DNA from 4 places in the Planococcus sp. TJ-307 genome. Region 1 is predicted to be linked to each of the others. Evidence: riboswitches for the same ligand, from Rfam matches in the RefSeq annotation. Region 1 holds a riboswitch; each other region holds the start of a gene.
What was found. Region 1 has a riboswitch for S-adenosylmethionine ahead of mtnK (S-methyl-5-thioribose kinase). Riboswitches for the same ligand answer to the same signal wherever they lie in the genome.
Positions count from the first base shown of each region.

Region 2: another riboswitch for S-adenosylmethionine. It lies ahead of AC4EHK_RS12680 (5-methyltetrahydropteroyltriglutamate--homocysteine S-methyltransferase); the one in region 1 lies ahead of mtnK (S-methyl-5-thioribose kinase).
Region 3: another riboswitch for S-adenosylmethionine. It lies ahead of AC4EHK_RS01650 (sulfite oxidase-like oxidoreductase); the one in region 1 lies ahead of mtnK (S-methyl-5-thioribose kinase).
Region 4: another riboswitch for S-adenosylmethionine. It lies ahead of sat (sulfate adenylyltransferase); the one in region 1 lies ahead of mtnK (S-methyl-5-thioribose kinase).

Region 1 is NZ_JBZDOJ010000001.1:119,656-123,129, forward strand. It holds gene mtnW (2,3-diketo-5-methylthiopentyl-1-phosphate enolase) at 1-918, opposite strand, end outside; SAM riboswitch class I at 994-1,103, opposite strand; SAM riboswitch class I at 1,375-1,528, shown strand; gene mtnK (S-methyl-5-thioribose kinase) at 1,605-2,795, shown strand; gene mtnA (S-methyl-5-thioribose-1-phosphate isomerase) at 2,792-3,474, shown strand, end outside.
Region 2 is NZ_JBZDOJ010000003.1:216,855-220,328, reverse strand. It holds gene nadX (aspartate dehydrogenase) at 1-711, shown strand, start outside; gene AC4EHK_RS12680 (5-methyltetrahydropteroyltriglutamate--homocysteine S-methyltransferase) at 820-1,947, opposite strand; SAM riboswitch class I at 2,057-2,164, opposite strand; gene arr (NAD(+)--rifampin ADP-ribosyltransferase) at 2,266-2,682, opposite strand; gene AC4EHK_RS12670 (hypothetical protein) at 2,704-2,943, opposite strand; gene AC4EHK_RS12665 (glycine/sarcosine/betaine reductase selenoprotein B family protein) at 2,959-3,468, opposite strand.
Region 3 is NZ_JBZDOJ010000001.1:343,608-347,081, reverse strand. It holds gene AC4EHK_RS01665 (ATP-binding cassette domain-containing protein) at 1-388, opposite strand, end outside; gene modB (molybdate ABC transporter permease subunit) at 393-1,076, opposite strand; gene modA (molybdate ABC transporter substrate-binding protein) at 1,073-1,843, opposite strand; SAM riboswitch class I at 2,016-2,127, shown strand; gene AC4EHK_RS01650 (sulfite oxidase-like oxidoreductase) at 2,209-2,871, shown strand; gene AC4EHK_RS01645 (phosphocarrier protein HPr) at 2,960-3,226, opposite strand; gene AC4EHK_RS01640 (BglG family transcription antiterminator) at 3,266-3,474, opposite strand, start outside.
Region 4 is NZ_JBZDOJ010000003.1:392,348-395,821, reverse strand. It holds gene xylF (D-xylose ABC transporter substrate-binding protein) at 1-748, shown strand, start outside; gene AC4EHK_RS13480 (NAD(P)-binding protein) at 777-1,409, opposite strand; SAM riboswitch class I at 1,687-1,793, shown strand; gene sat (sulfate adenylyltransferase) at 1,905-3,068, shown strand; gene AC4EHK_RS13470 (SLC13 family permease) at 3,086-3,474, shown strand, end outside.

The DNA of each region.
Region 1 (3,474 bases):
CAGTGCAACACTGCCGTAAGGTGAAGGAAACAGCGAAAAATCAGCGCCGACATATCGGATCAGTTTTCCAAGGGCCAGCGGTGTCGCAAGGCCATAGAAGGCAGAAGAAGTGAAGGCACCGCTAAAAGCGGGATGCGCCATAAGCGGCAAGGCGATATCATCATCTTCAGCAAGCTCCTGCAAGACATCCAACCCATACGCATGAACGTTGAACAACAAGGCATCTGCTCCAAGTTCGCGTGCTCTCCGTGCTTTTCCTCGCAGTTCGGAAGTTCTCCCTGACAGGTTCACCGCATAAAGCGTTCGGTGTCCCGTTTCTTCATAGACATCATCAAGCACTCGTTTACCCGTGGTAATGCGGCTTTCAAAAGGAGTTAGTGGGTTATCAAATAGTATTTCATCATCTTTGACCAGATCCACGCCGCCTAATGCCTGCTGACGCAATTGAGCGGACAGGAAATCCAGGTCACGGCCGATGACGCCTTTAAAAATACTCATGAGAAGCGGCCGTCCTCCAACGCCAAGAGTGTCGCGAATTTCTTCGATGCCAAAGCGCGGTCCAGGAAAGTGGCTAAGCAGGTCGTGGCTAAACTCCAGATCCAATAGCTTTACTTCGCCATCCAACGACAATTTGCCGAAAACAGTAGTCAAAATGGCAGGCAGGTCAGCCGAAAAATTCACGCTTGGGTAGGCAATTTCAAGCTCTGCTTTTATTAAATCCGGTTTTAGCGGGTGGCGTTCTTGTTCAAATTCTTCGATGGACACGACATTTCCTTTATGGTGTTTCAGTTGTTCCTGTTCAAGCAGCGGCAAGTCAGTCCAAGAACCGATGGTTAGTCCCAAAGCGATGCCGTCCGCTTTTTTTTCGAACGAACCCGGTTTTCCGTAGACTTGATATGTAGCAGTCAAAACGCTCATGTATTCCACACTCCCATGCAAATTTTAAAAAATAAAAACCTCTTCAAATAAGAAGAGGTTAAGGGCGTTAACAACTTCTTATTTCTCAGCCACCGGTTCTGGCTGCAAGAATTAGCACCGTGTCCATCAATGGACCGGTTGCCGGGTATCATAGGGCTTGTCCCTCCACCTGCTCTAAATAAGAAAGATATGAAATTGGGTAAATATGATTTATTAAGTCAGACTATCGGTTTTTATCAATTGATATTCCACAAACCCGCTTCGTACGCGGAAAGCGTCTGCCTGAAACGATTTCTTCAACTATAAGATTAATAAAGTAATTCTGATTATTTCATGTGCGCAGAAATCTGTCAACTCCGTTATCATAAAATTGTTTTTATTGGAAAAATGGATTGACAGTTAATTCTGAATCGTGATAGGATTCTTTTCATAACTTAAATTAAATAACACGTAGTACTCTTATCAAGAGCTGGCAGAGGGATATTGGCCCGATGACGCCCAGCAACCGACCGTAATACCTTCGTGAGAAGGGGCGCTTTATGCGCCAGGATGAAAATCCTGCAAGGCACGGTGCTAATTCCATCAGAAATTTATTTCTGAAAGATAAGAGGCATGGAATCTCTTATTCTGGCCTCTTTCTTTTATGAAAGAGGCTTTTTATATTGCACATGAAAGGAAGATTTACAATGACACTTACGGTTCCCGCTACTTATAAAGCCTTAACGGAAGAAACAGCGATTGCGCTGGCAAAAACGGTTCATACATTTGACCCTGCTGCCCAATTGACTTGCCGGGAAATCGGCGACGGCAACTTGAATTATGTTTTCCAAATCGAAGATCCAAATACAGGAAAGCGGCTGATCATCAAACAGGCATTGCCATACGCTAAGATTATCGGCGAAAGCTGGCCGTTGACGTTAAAGCGCGCGACGATTGAAGCGAATGTCCTCAGAAAGCACGGAGAATTTGTCCCGTCACTCGTGCCAACAGTCTTTGCAACAGATGAAGAGTTGGCCATTACGGTGATGGAAGATTTGTCTCATCTGGAGATTGCGCGGGAAGGGTTGATCCACGGACGGAATTTTCCGAGATTGTCGCAGGACATCGGTGAATACTTGGCACTGACTTTATTCCACACATCGGATTACGGCTTGCATCCTTTTGAAAAAAAGCGTTTGGCTGCGGAGTTTTCCAATCCCGAATTATGCAAGATTACGGAAGATCTCATTTTTACAGATCCATTTTTTGATCTCGATACCAACGATTACGAACCGCAGCTTCAATCAGCGGCAGAAGCGATCTGGAGCAACCGGAAGCTTCAGCTCGAAGTAGCGAAATTAAAGAAAAGCTTTTTGACTGAATCGGAAGCTCTGCTGCATGGCGACCTACACACCGGCAGTATTTTTGCCAGCCAGACGGAAACGAAGGTGATCGACCCCGAATTCGGTTTTTACGGTCCGATTGGATTTGATGTTGGTTTGTTCCTGGCGAACTTAGTTTTCCAGTCGGTCACACGCGAAGATGAGAATCGCCAAGTGATGGTAGAAGATATCAGAAAGACCTGGGATGTCTTCGCTTCTTCATTCACCGAGCTATGGAAAAAACATAGTGTGGAATCGTTCAAGGAGACAGAGGGCTACCTGGAGCATGTGCTTGAGAAAGTGCTGACAGATGCAGCCGGTTTTGCAGGATGCGAATTAATTCGCCGAACCATCGGCTTGGCACATGTGAAAGATCTGGACAGCATCGAAGACGCAGGTAAGCGAATCGCCTTCAAGAAGCAAGCATTGCAGACTGGCCAGGTTTTGATTTTACAGCGCAAGGAAATCACATCGATCAACGATGTACTGCAAATTCTTGAGGAGGCCCGTACATGAGCATCCCCTTATCCATCAAATGGGACGGCCAGCAGCTGACCATTTTAGATCAGCAAAAACTGCCGCATGCCATTGAATATGTGACGCTTGAAACCGTCGAAGACGTTTACGATGCGATTCTTGCATTAAAGGTTCGCGGCGCACCCGCCATCGGCATCACTGCAGCTTATGGACTGGCTAACGGCGCCAAGCGGCACGATACGGATTCGTTGGAAGCTTTTCAGCAATACGTTGAAAAAGATGCCGCATACTTGAATTCTTCCAGACCGACCGCAGTCAATCTTGGCTGGGCGCTTAGCCGACTGAAAGATAAGCTTCGAGAAGCAGAGAACGTACCACAAGCCAAACTGCTGCTTCAGGCGGAAGCAGTCCAGATCCACAAGGAAGATGAAGAGTCGTGCCGCAGCATTGGCGAGCATGCACTGGTGTTGCTGCAAGAGCAAACGCGGGTAATGACTATTTGCAACGCCGGTTCGATTGCTACGGCCAAATACGGCACCGCACTAGCGCCATTTCATCTTGGCAGCGAGCGGGGCCGCGAGTTTGAAGTGTTCGCCTGTGAAACCCGGCCGATTTACCAGGGCGCGCGCCTGACGGTATGGGAGCTGCAGCAATCTGGTGTCGATGTTACATTGATCACCGATAGCATGGCCGCGCACACCATCAAAGCAAAAGGGGT
Region 2 (3,474 bases), on a different contig from region 1:
GCCAAAGAAAGAAGAATAACGGCAGTTTTTGGCCGCAACCAGCAAGCGGGCCGCCGTTTGCATGAACAGTTTGGGGTCGATTTCCATACAGATATTCACAAATTCTTAGAGACGCCGATTGATCTCGTCGTGGAGGCAGCGACTGTGGAAGCTGCTCATCTTTACGTGAAAGAGATCGTTGCCCATCAAAAAGACCTCGTCGTCAGCAGTATCGGCGTCTTTAAAGATGCCGCTCTTCTGACTGATGTTAAAGCTATGGCTGAGTCTAGCGGAACACAGGTTTTCCTGCCTTCCGGTGCAATTGGTGGACTGGACATCCTGCAATCGGCGAAAGCAGCTGGTGGCTTGGAGCGGGTTCAGCTTACGACACGGAAATCACCCGCATCGCTTGGGATTCAAGCAGAGCAAGAGAAAGTACTATTTGAAGGTTCTGCAGATGAAGCCGTTGAAAAATTCCCGAAAAACGTCAACGTCGCGATGACACTCGCACTTGCGGGAATCGGTATCGAGAAAACGACAGTGCGCATCATTGTCGACCCGGCTATGGAACGGAATACGCACACAATTGAAGCAGAAGGGGACTTCGGGAAACTGCAGCTGCAAGTGGAAAACAATCCGATGCCGAGCAACCCGAAGACGAGCCTTCTCGCTGCGTTGAGTATTTTAGCTGTATTACAGAATAAAGATGGGGCATTGAGAATCGGCAACTGAGTTGGACAGTGAGCTGAAGCCGAACACCTATTTTATACTTTTAAGAACGTAAATGAAGTAAATCAACCGAAAAAAGCCCAACGCAAAGACTGCGTTGGGCTTTCCAAGTCACTCCCCAAAAATTTCTTCAGAAACTTCCACGATATACCGCAGTTTGTCCCATTGTTGCTGTTCGGTGAGGATATTGCCGTGGTGGGTGGAGGCAAATCCGCATTGCGGGCTGATGCAGAGCTGTTCGAGCGGGACATATTGAGCTGCTTCTGCGACGCGAGCTTTGATGGTTTCTTTGTCTTCAAGTTCGCCGTTTTTCGAAGTGAAGACACCAAGCACCACGCGTGGGCCGCCGGCTGGGATATGTTCCAGCGGCTGGAAGCTGCCGGAACGTCCGTCGTCGTATTCCAGGAAAAAGCCATCGACTTGTTCTTTGGCGAAAAGTGTTGGCGCAATGAGCGCGTAGCTGCCTTCAAATGCCCAATCGGATTGATAGTTGCCGCGGCATAGGTGGGTCGTGATCGCCAAATCTTCTGGCTGATCTTTCAAAACGGCGTTGGTAACGCGCAATGCCAGGTCGATCAAGTAATCCCGGTTGTATTGTCCGTCATTGAACGGAATGTCGGGTGATGACAATCCTGCAATATAGACATCGTCAATTTGAATATAGCGGGCACCTGCAGCGTAGAATGCTTGGAAGGCATCGCGGTAAACTTGGATGATGTCTGTTGCATAATCTTCAAGATCCGGATAAATGCGCTCATTGCGAATGCCTTGGTTGAAAAATTGGTTTGGGCTTGGAATGGTCAGCTTCGGAATAGCACGGCCCCCAACGATTTCTTTAAATTCAATGAAGTCTTGGATGAATGGGTGATTTTCATTGAAGGTGGCTTTGCCGGTATTGCGGACATCGTAAGCTTCCGTTTCTACATTTTTGAATTGATAGCCTTTTTCCGGCGTGTATCCTTCAAATCCGTGAATCTCTGCCATGAAATCAGTGTGCCAGAAGGTGCGGCGAAATTCGCCGTCTGTCACAGCTTTCAGGCCGACTTCAATTTGTTTGTCGACGATGTGCTTGATTTCAGTTGTTTCGATGGCTCTTAATTGTTCTGCCGTAATGCGGCCATCTTTAAACTCTTTTCTTGCCTGATGGATGCTGTCCGGGCGGAGCAAGCTTCCTACGTGATCTGCTTTGAAGGGCGCTTTATTGACTCGTTTCGTTGGATCGGTGATTGGATTGGCCATGTTGCATTCCCACTTTCGGTTTTTAGTTTTTAGTTAACGTGCGATCTTCCCAAATAAAAAATGGGACTTTCTTCAAAAAGAAGAAAGCCCCATGTATGGAAATGCATTCTTCTTATCTTCTAGGCTCTAACACCTATTGGAAGTAGCACCTTATCCTGTAACAGAATGGTTGCTGAGACATCACAGGGCCAAATCCCTCCGTCTCTCTTGATAAGAAATAGATTATTAAGTTAATGGTTTGTCGATGTGTTACACAATAAAGCAATTTCCAGATAAATGCAAGAAAATGTACATCCTGTTTTTTCTATTGTAAAAAATTCAATCAATGATGATGGCCTTTCCTTGTTCACGCAACGCCTTTAACGATGCCCGCATGGTGCTAAGTTGTTCATCGGTATGCCGTTCCCAGACACCGAGCTCTGCGATTACTTTAAGAGGCGATTGGGAACGGTAAGAGCGTGTTGGATTGCCTGGAAATCGCTTGTTGGTTAAATTCGGATCATTCTCAAAATCACCTACTGGTTCTACAAGGTAAATTCTCTCTTTGGCAGTAGAAGCCGCTAGTTCGGCACCCCATTTGGCGGCTTCCAATGTTGCCGTGAAATAGATGTAATTGGATTTTTTGTTCTGGTAATTGGACGGATGCTGCGCCTGCAATAAATCCCCAATCTTCAATTCCGCTTTTGTCCCATGAAAGAAAGGACCTGGATCTAAAACCTCTTTTGTTTCATTCATATTGATCTGCCTCCGTTGTTTCTATCGCTTTTCCTGATAAGTTGCCCGAGTCCCGGAAGACAGTGCCAACAGCTCCAGCAATTGGTCCACCACTCTTTTTCGCGTATCAAAGTCGAACGGTTCGCCGCATGGCCGTCCCATTTTAAAGTGGACGTGGAGGGTGCGGGGAGCGCCGACTTTGTCGGTAATTTCCGGGAACAAAGTGACCATGGCGGTTGGGATATGTGAAGCTTCTAAAGCCCGGGCATACAGCCCAAGCACGTTATGGCAAGATCCTCAGCCAGGCACCAAGAGCGCGGCGTCAATTCCTTCGTTATGGAACAATTCGACCACTTTGGGAATGAAATCTTTCTCGGCTGTCGTCGTGTCCAAGATGCCGCCGTTCAATCCAATGTGGATGTCCGAAACACCCCCAATTTTTCCATCGACTGCAGCGTCCTTTAACTGGTGGAGCGGGAAGACGATGGACGGATCGGCTTTGGCGAACTTTGTGTCGAAGTAAAGGTGCGTCACTGTCAACTCCTGCTCTGCGGCGTCTGCCGGGACGATCCGAAATGAAGGATCTCCCGCTGGATTGTCCACATCAAACGGCTCGTCTGATTTTAGGTGGACACCGGCAGTTGACACCAGTGCTACTTTGCATTGGTCCAATGGTTTTGGCAAAACGGCTTCAGGCAAGTTGTTGTTTTCTGTCATATGGCTCATGGTGAATTTCTGGTAGGCAGTCGTGAAATTGCTGGAAAACGTCCGGGACAATTTCGATTTGAGTCGGGTTTTCATTTTCATGTCAGC
Region 3 (3,474 bases), 220 kb from region 1:
CAGAAATCTGGTGCGGGTATTTGCCAAGCAGACCGGTGATGCCTAGAATTTTTGTCAGTTCGGTAATATGCGATACATCTGCCCCCCGCGACAGTGCGTACAGAATGTTTTGTTCGACGCTCAAATGCGGAAACAAGGCGTAATCTTGAAACAAATAACCAACTTTTCTTTTCTGGATCTTTAATGGTTTTTGTTCTCCGCTGAAAAAACTTCTGCCATTCAAGGAAATCGTACCAGCATCCGGGTGGACAATACCAGCCAGGCAATTCAATAGCGTGGTTTTCCCCGAACCGGAAGAGCCGACCAGCGCCAAGATTTCCCGGTCCAGCTCGAATTGCATTTTTAAACTGAAATGGTCCAATTGTTTTTGAAAATCAACTAAAAGCATGGGCTCATTCCCTCCCGATTCGTATGGCCGTTTTTTTGCGCCAATAATTGACCCAAGTGATCGCAGCGACTCCAAGAGAGGAAATAATCACTACCCAAAACAAGGCTTTTTCCATATCTCCTGCTTCATAGGCAAAGTAAATCGCTAATGGCACCGTTTCTGTCACCCTTGGAATATAGCCGGCAATCATCAAGGTTGCCCCAAACTCGCCGATGCCGCGTGCAAAAGCAAGAATCAGACCTGCCAGAATGCCCGACCAGGCCAGCGGAAACGTGATGGTCCGAAAGATGCGCCATTCAGAGACACCCATTGTCCGTGCCACATTCTCCCAGCGAGGATCTACTTTTTCATAAGCTGCAAGGACGCTTTGGTACATCAGCGGCAATGAAACAACAAATGAAGCTATGGCCGCACCGATCCAGGTAAAAACAACACGGAACCCAAACCATTGTTCCAGTAAGATGCCGAGCGGACCATTAGCACCGAACAAAACAATCAAACCAAAGCCAATGACCGTCGGTGGCAAAACCAACGGCAGCAGTATTAAGGCTTCCACAAAGCTTTTGCCGAAAAAGTCGCGCCTGTTCATCAATCGTGCCAGAGCCAGGCTGACCAAAAACACAAAAAATGTGGAAATAACTGCAACTCTCAACGACAGCCATAGCGGAGACAGATCATAGGGCATCATGGTGTTTCTCCGTTTGGCGCCAAAAATCCGTACTCTTTAAGAACTTCCTGGCCTTTTGGACCAGTGACAAAATCCAAAAAAGCTTCTGCGGTGGGCTGTTTTTGGGAAGCCGCTACGACAGCACCTGGGTAAACCACAGGACTTATTTGTCCGGGCACTTCGAGCGTCCCGGTTATTTCCTGGGAAATAACCGCATCGGAGGAATAGATGACGCCGAGTTCAGCGTTTCCGCTCTCGATATAAGTTACTACTTGCCTTGCATCTTTGGCATAGACAAGGCGGCCTTCAAGCGGCTGCCATAAATTTTGGTTGGCCAGCGCCTGCTTCGTATAATTTCCTAGTGGTACACTATCAGGTTCTCCGACTGCAATGGTTTCTTCTGTACTCATTAATGTTTCCACAAAATCGGCTGTTTCCGGAAACTTTTCGAGCGAAGCCAGGACCAGCCGATTTTCAGCGAAAGATACAATGCTGTTTGATTCGACAAGCTGCTGCGATTGAAGCAAATTCATATCGTTTTCACTGGCAGACAAAAACAGATCCGCTGGCGCCCCTTGCTCGATCTGGCTCCGCAGTTTGCTGGATGATCCATAATTAAAGCTCAGTTCAATATCGGGCTCTGCCTTTTGAAATTCCTCTTCCATCTTCCCCATTACTTCCGTCAAGCTGGAAGCTGTTGAAACCAACAGCTCCCCGTCGCTTGCCGAAGTGTTGCTGCAACCGCTCATGAAGAGCGTCAAACTTATAAGACCGATCATTTTTTTCATTTGGAGGACTCCTCATTTGCATCAAGTAACGTTTATTTCCGATGACCAAAATTCTCTACGTCTTTCTAGTATAACGCCAGCGAGAGAGAAGCTGAATAATTTTCCGAATAATCTTGTAAGAAGCGGATAGATTAGGTAAAATGAGGCAAGCAAAAAATTAAATACTGCACCATCCTTATCAAGAGAGGCAGAGGGAAATGGCCCGACGACGCCCGGCAACCGCCAGTTCACGAACTGGAATGGTGCCAAATCCAGCAGAGCTTAGAAGTTCTGAAAGATGAGGAAGAGAAATTCACCAACAGACAGCCACTCTTCCACTTTTCAGCGGAGGAGTTTTATTAATTTTAGGGAGTGATTGCATGAAGTTGAGCAAAGCCGAACGGATTAAACGAACACGGGTCCCTGTAGTGGATCCTGCGCTGGCTGAACGCCTGCCGCCTGGACAAGTCTTGACCGAGCGCTTTCCTGTTCTGCACGAAGGCGAAGTGCCAGAATACGACATGGCTACATGGACATTGAAAATCTTTGGGCAGGTCGACAAGGAAGTCACCTTGCATTACGATGACTTGTTGAAATTGCCGCAAACGACCGTGACCCGCGACATCCACTGTGTGACACGCTGGTCCCGCTTCGACAATACCTTCACCGGCGTCCGCTTTATCGACTTGATGAAAGAATTGGGCGTCACGCCAAAAAGCGGCTACGTCATGCTTCACGGCGATTATGACTACACGACCAATGTTGCTCTGTCAGACCTTGACCGTGAGGATGTGCTGCTCGCCCATTCTCTTGACGGCGAGCCCTTGACGGCCAAGCACGGCTACCCGCTGCGTTTTGTAGTGCCCCAATTGTATTTTTGGAAAAGCGTCAAATGGGTCCGCGGTATCGAGTTTATCGATGAAAATCAGCCGGGCTTTTGGGAACAGAACGGCTTTCACATGAACGGCGATCCGTTCCAGGAAGAACGTTTTTCCGGTGAAGATTTGGAAATTCCGGATGACGAATGGGAGAAAAAAGATTTCGACTGATTCCAAAGATTATTCCCCATGAAAGTTGTTTACCCACAAAGAACCCGAGGAATCAGAAATGATCCCTCGGGTTCTTTGTGGAAACGAGCTATTTAGCCAATCCTTCTTTTTCCATCACACTTTCAATTTCTTTGATGGCGTCTTCTTCGTCTACTCCCACAATACTCACTTTAAACTCGGAACCGTAAGCAATCCCCAAGGACATCACCCCTAAAATAGACTTTAAATCCACCGTCCTTTCCTTATGAAGCAAATTTACTTGTGAATCGAATTTATTTGCCAGACTTACCAGAATGGCAGCTGGACGTGCATGAATTCCTGCCTCGTCTGTAAGTGTAAATTGTTTTTCCACCATAATGCTTCATCTCCTTTTTTCGTCGAATATCTATTGAATTCAAAAGGCGATCACTTTCATAAACTCTTCGTAGGTTCTGGCTTTGATCAGCCTTTCAACCAGTGCGCTGTTATGAATGATTCTGCCAAGTACATCGTACATAAACTGCAAATCTTCCCGGCTGTCTTCCATAACATTCAGCAGACAGACAAATTGAACTGGCTTATCTTTCCATATAACAGGTTTTTTCAGCGTACAAACCGTTAAAA
Region 4 (3,474 bases), on a different contig from region 1:
GCCGCATAACGCGGAAGCGACCGCAGCCATTGTCCATACGGCTCATCGCGCTGGAATTCAAGTGATTGCTTATGACCGGCTGGTGAAAAATGCAGACATCGATTTATACGTATCGTTTGATAACGAGCAAGTAGGCGAAATGCAGGCAGAGGCAATTTTAGAGCTGGTGCCAAAAGGGAATTACGTCTATATCGGAGGGGCAACGACCGATAACAATGTTCACTTGATCAAGAAGGGCGTATTCAACGTATTGCAGCCTGCCATCAACCGGGGAGATATTAAAATTGTTTACGATCAATGGACCGAAGACTGGTCACCGGAAAAAGCATTTCTCAATATGACCGAAGCCCTTGAAGCAAATAACAATCAAATTGATGCAGTCATAGCCGCTAATGATGCAACGGCTGGCGGTGTTATTCAGGCATTGGAAGCGCAGGGCTTAGCGGGCAAAATTCCGGTAGCGGGCCAGGACGCAGAACTGGCTGCTGCGCAGCGAATCGTCGGCGGTACCCAAACAATGACGGTTTACAAACCCATTCAAACCTTAACTGAACAAGCTGCTGCTCTGGCAGTCAGAATGGCAGAAGGGGAAAGCGTCACTACCGTAAAATCTGTCAATAATGGCAAGATCGATGTGCCATCCATTTTACTGGCGCCCATTCCAGTGACTGCTGAAAACATGAGGGATACCGTTATTGCAGATGGTTTCCATACCGGGACAGATGTTTACGGAGCGGGAAATGAATAAATGCTAATTTGCCCCCCAGCTTCAACCTCTATTCGGTAGCATTGTCTTTGGCTGCGAGCAGCTGCAATTCATGGAGCGTGTGTTGTTGAACTTCATTTGATAAAAAAGATTTGTCCAAGAAATTGCGCAAGTAGTTTTCCTTGGTGTTTCTGGACAGCTTAGTTTGTTTGAGAAGCTGTCTGGCATGATAAAGAAAGTCTAAGTATTGTTCATAGCTCTCGTCAAATTGTTCTTGCAGTTCGTGTTTGATTTTTTTGGCGAGCATCGGGCTTGCGCCATTTGTAGAAACAATGATGCTCAATTTGCCTCTGTTGAAATGTGCAGGAAACTGAACATTGCCAGACTCTGCTTCGGTAGAAGCATTGACCAGGCAATTTGGCGGGGCGGCTTTTTGTGCGGCGGCGTTAACGACCGGGTCGTTTGTCGCAATCACCAGCATGAAAGCCTCTTCGGCATCTTTTGGCTCGAACTTTTTTTGTTTCCATCCAATTTGTCCTTCTTCCACCCACCGCTGGATTGTCGGCGTTACGGATGGGCTAATCACGGTCAAGCTGGCTTTGCTGTCGAGCAACCCGTCCAGTTTTCGTTCAGCAATTTTCCCTCCGCCGACAACGACCACGTTTTTGTTTCCCAAATCGATCATGATGGGGATTACTGTCATCTTCTCCGCCTCCTCCATTCCTTTAATAGTATCAAATAAGTGCTTCACTGCACTGAATAGAAATGGTTCAACTCCCACCTCTTGTGGAGGATCTGTCCAAGGCAAATGAAGTGGTATATAGCCGTTATCTTTTCAAAAAAAATTATTCCTTTGGCCCTATGGCAATACAGCTTTTTCAAAAAAAAGTTAAAACATAGTTTGACACTCTGAATAGTATATTATATACTTTGTGAAATCAAATTTTTCAATTAATTTTCCAATGCCAATTGAATATGCATTCTTATCAAGAGAGACGGAGGGATTGGCCCTTTGATGTCTCAGCAACCCTCCTTTATGGAAACGGTGCTAACTCCAATAGGCTTTCATCAGCCTAGAAGATAAGAAGAGAGTTTTGTTTTTACGGACCTTCTTCTTGCCGAAGAGGGTCCTTTTCTTTTTGTCTGAACAGTTTTTAAGAAAGCAACAGAACACAAAACTAACCTTGGAGGTAATAACATGACGAACAAAGCACATGGTGGAGACTTGGTAAACAGACAGCTGACAGGCACCGAAAGAGAAAAGGCATTAAAGAATGCGGAAACACTTTCCACTTTATTCATTTCAGATTGGGCCATCTCGGATTTGGAACTGATCGGCATCGGTGGGTTTAGCCCGTTGACTGGTTTTCTTGGACAAAAGGATTATGAAAGTGTGCTGCATACATCGCGCCTCAGCAATGGCAACGTGTGGAGTGTACCCATTACATTATCGGTCACGACAGAAGAAGCAGACAGCTACGAGCTGGGCGATGAAATTGCGCTGAAAGGCAAAGACGGTGTCATCTACGGAACACTCGAGCTGAAGGAAAAGTACACGTATGACAAAAGGTTGGAAGCAGAAAAAATTTACGGCACGACAGAAGTAGCACATGCTGGCGTGGAAAAACTATACGAACGCGGAGATGTTTACTTGGCAGGTCCTATCACCTTATTAAATCGTCCGGACCATAGCGAGTTCAAAGAATTTCATCTGGACCCGGTTGAAACGCGCCAGTTATTCCAAGATCTTGGCTGGAAAACGATTGTCGGCTTCCAGACGCGCAACCCGGTGCATCGCGCACATGAATACATTCAAAAAGCCGCATTGGAAGTGGTGGATGGCCTCTTGCTGAACCCGCTCGTGGGTGAAACAAAATCCGATGACATTTCAGCTGCAGTGCGGATGGAAAGCTACCAAGTCATCTTAAAGCATTACTATCCTGCAGACCGGGCGCGCCTCGCCATCTATCCAGCTGCAATGCGCTACGCCGGACCGAAAGAAGCGGTTCTTCACGCCATTGTCCGCAAAAACTACGGTTGTACACATTTCATCGTTGGACGGGATCATGCCGGTGTCGGCGATTACTACGGCACATACGAGGCACAGGAATTCATCAGCCAGTTTGAAGAAGAATTGGGCATTCAAATTTTCAAATTCGAGCATTCATTTTACTGCAATGCATGCGAAAACATGGCCACGGCTAAGACATGTCCGCACAGCGCAGAAAACCATGTTCATTTAAGTGGCACGAAAGTTCGTGAATTGCTTCGCAACGGAGAAAAACCACCGAAGCAGTTTTCCCGTCCGGAAGTAGCCGATGTGCTCATCAAAGGCTTGCGGGAGACCGTTATTAGTAACTAATTAGGGGATGGTTGCCCGTGTCAGTCCAAATGATTTTTGTGCTTATCGTCATCGTCGCCATGGTCAGCGCCTTGCTTTTTGAAATTGCCCGTCCGGATATGATTGTATTTTCAGCATTGGTGGTGTTGCTACTGTCCGGAATTTTAACAACAGAAGAAGCATTGCGCGGATTTTCGAATCCAGGAATGTTGACAATCGCTTTACTGTTCATCGTTGTCGGTACTGTACAAAAGCACGGCCTGATCGACCAGATGATGATTGGCTGGCTGAATAAAGGCAAAAGCTTGAAAGGATCTTTGTTTCGTATTTTTCTTCCGCTCCCGTTGTTTTCGGCTTTTTTGAACAACACACCCATTGTTGTCACGTTAACTCCACTTTTGAAAAAATGGTGTGAAGAACGCAATAT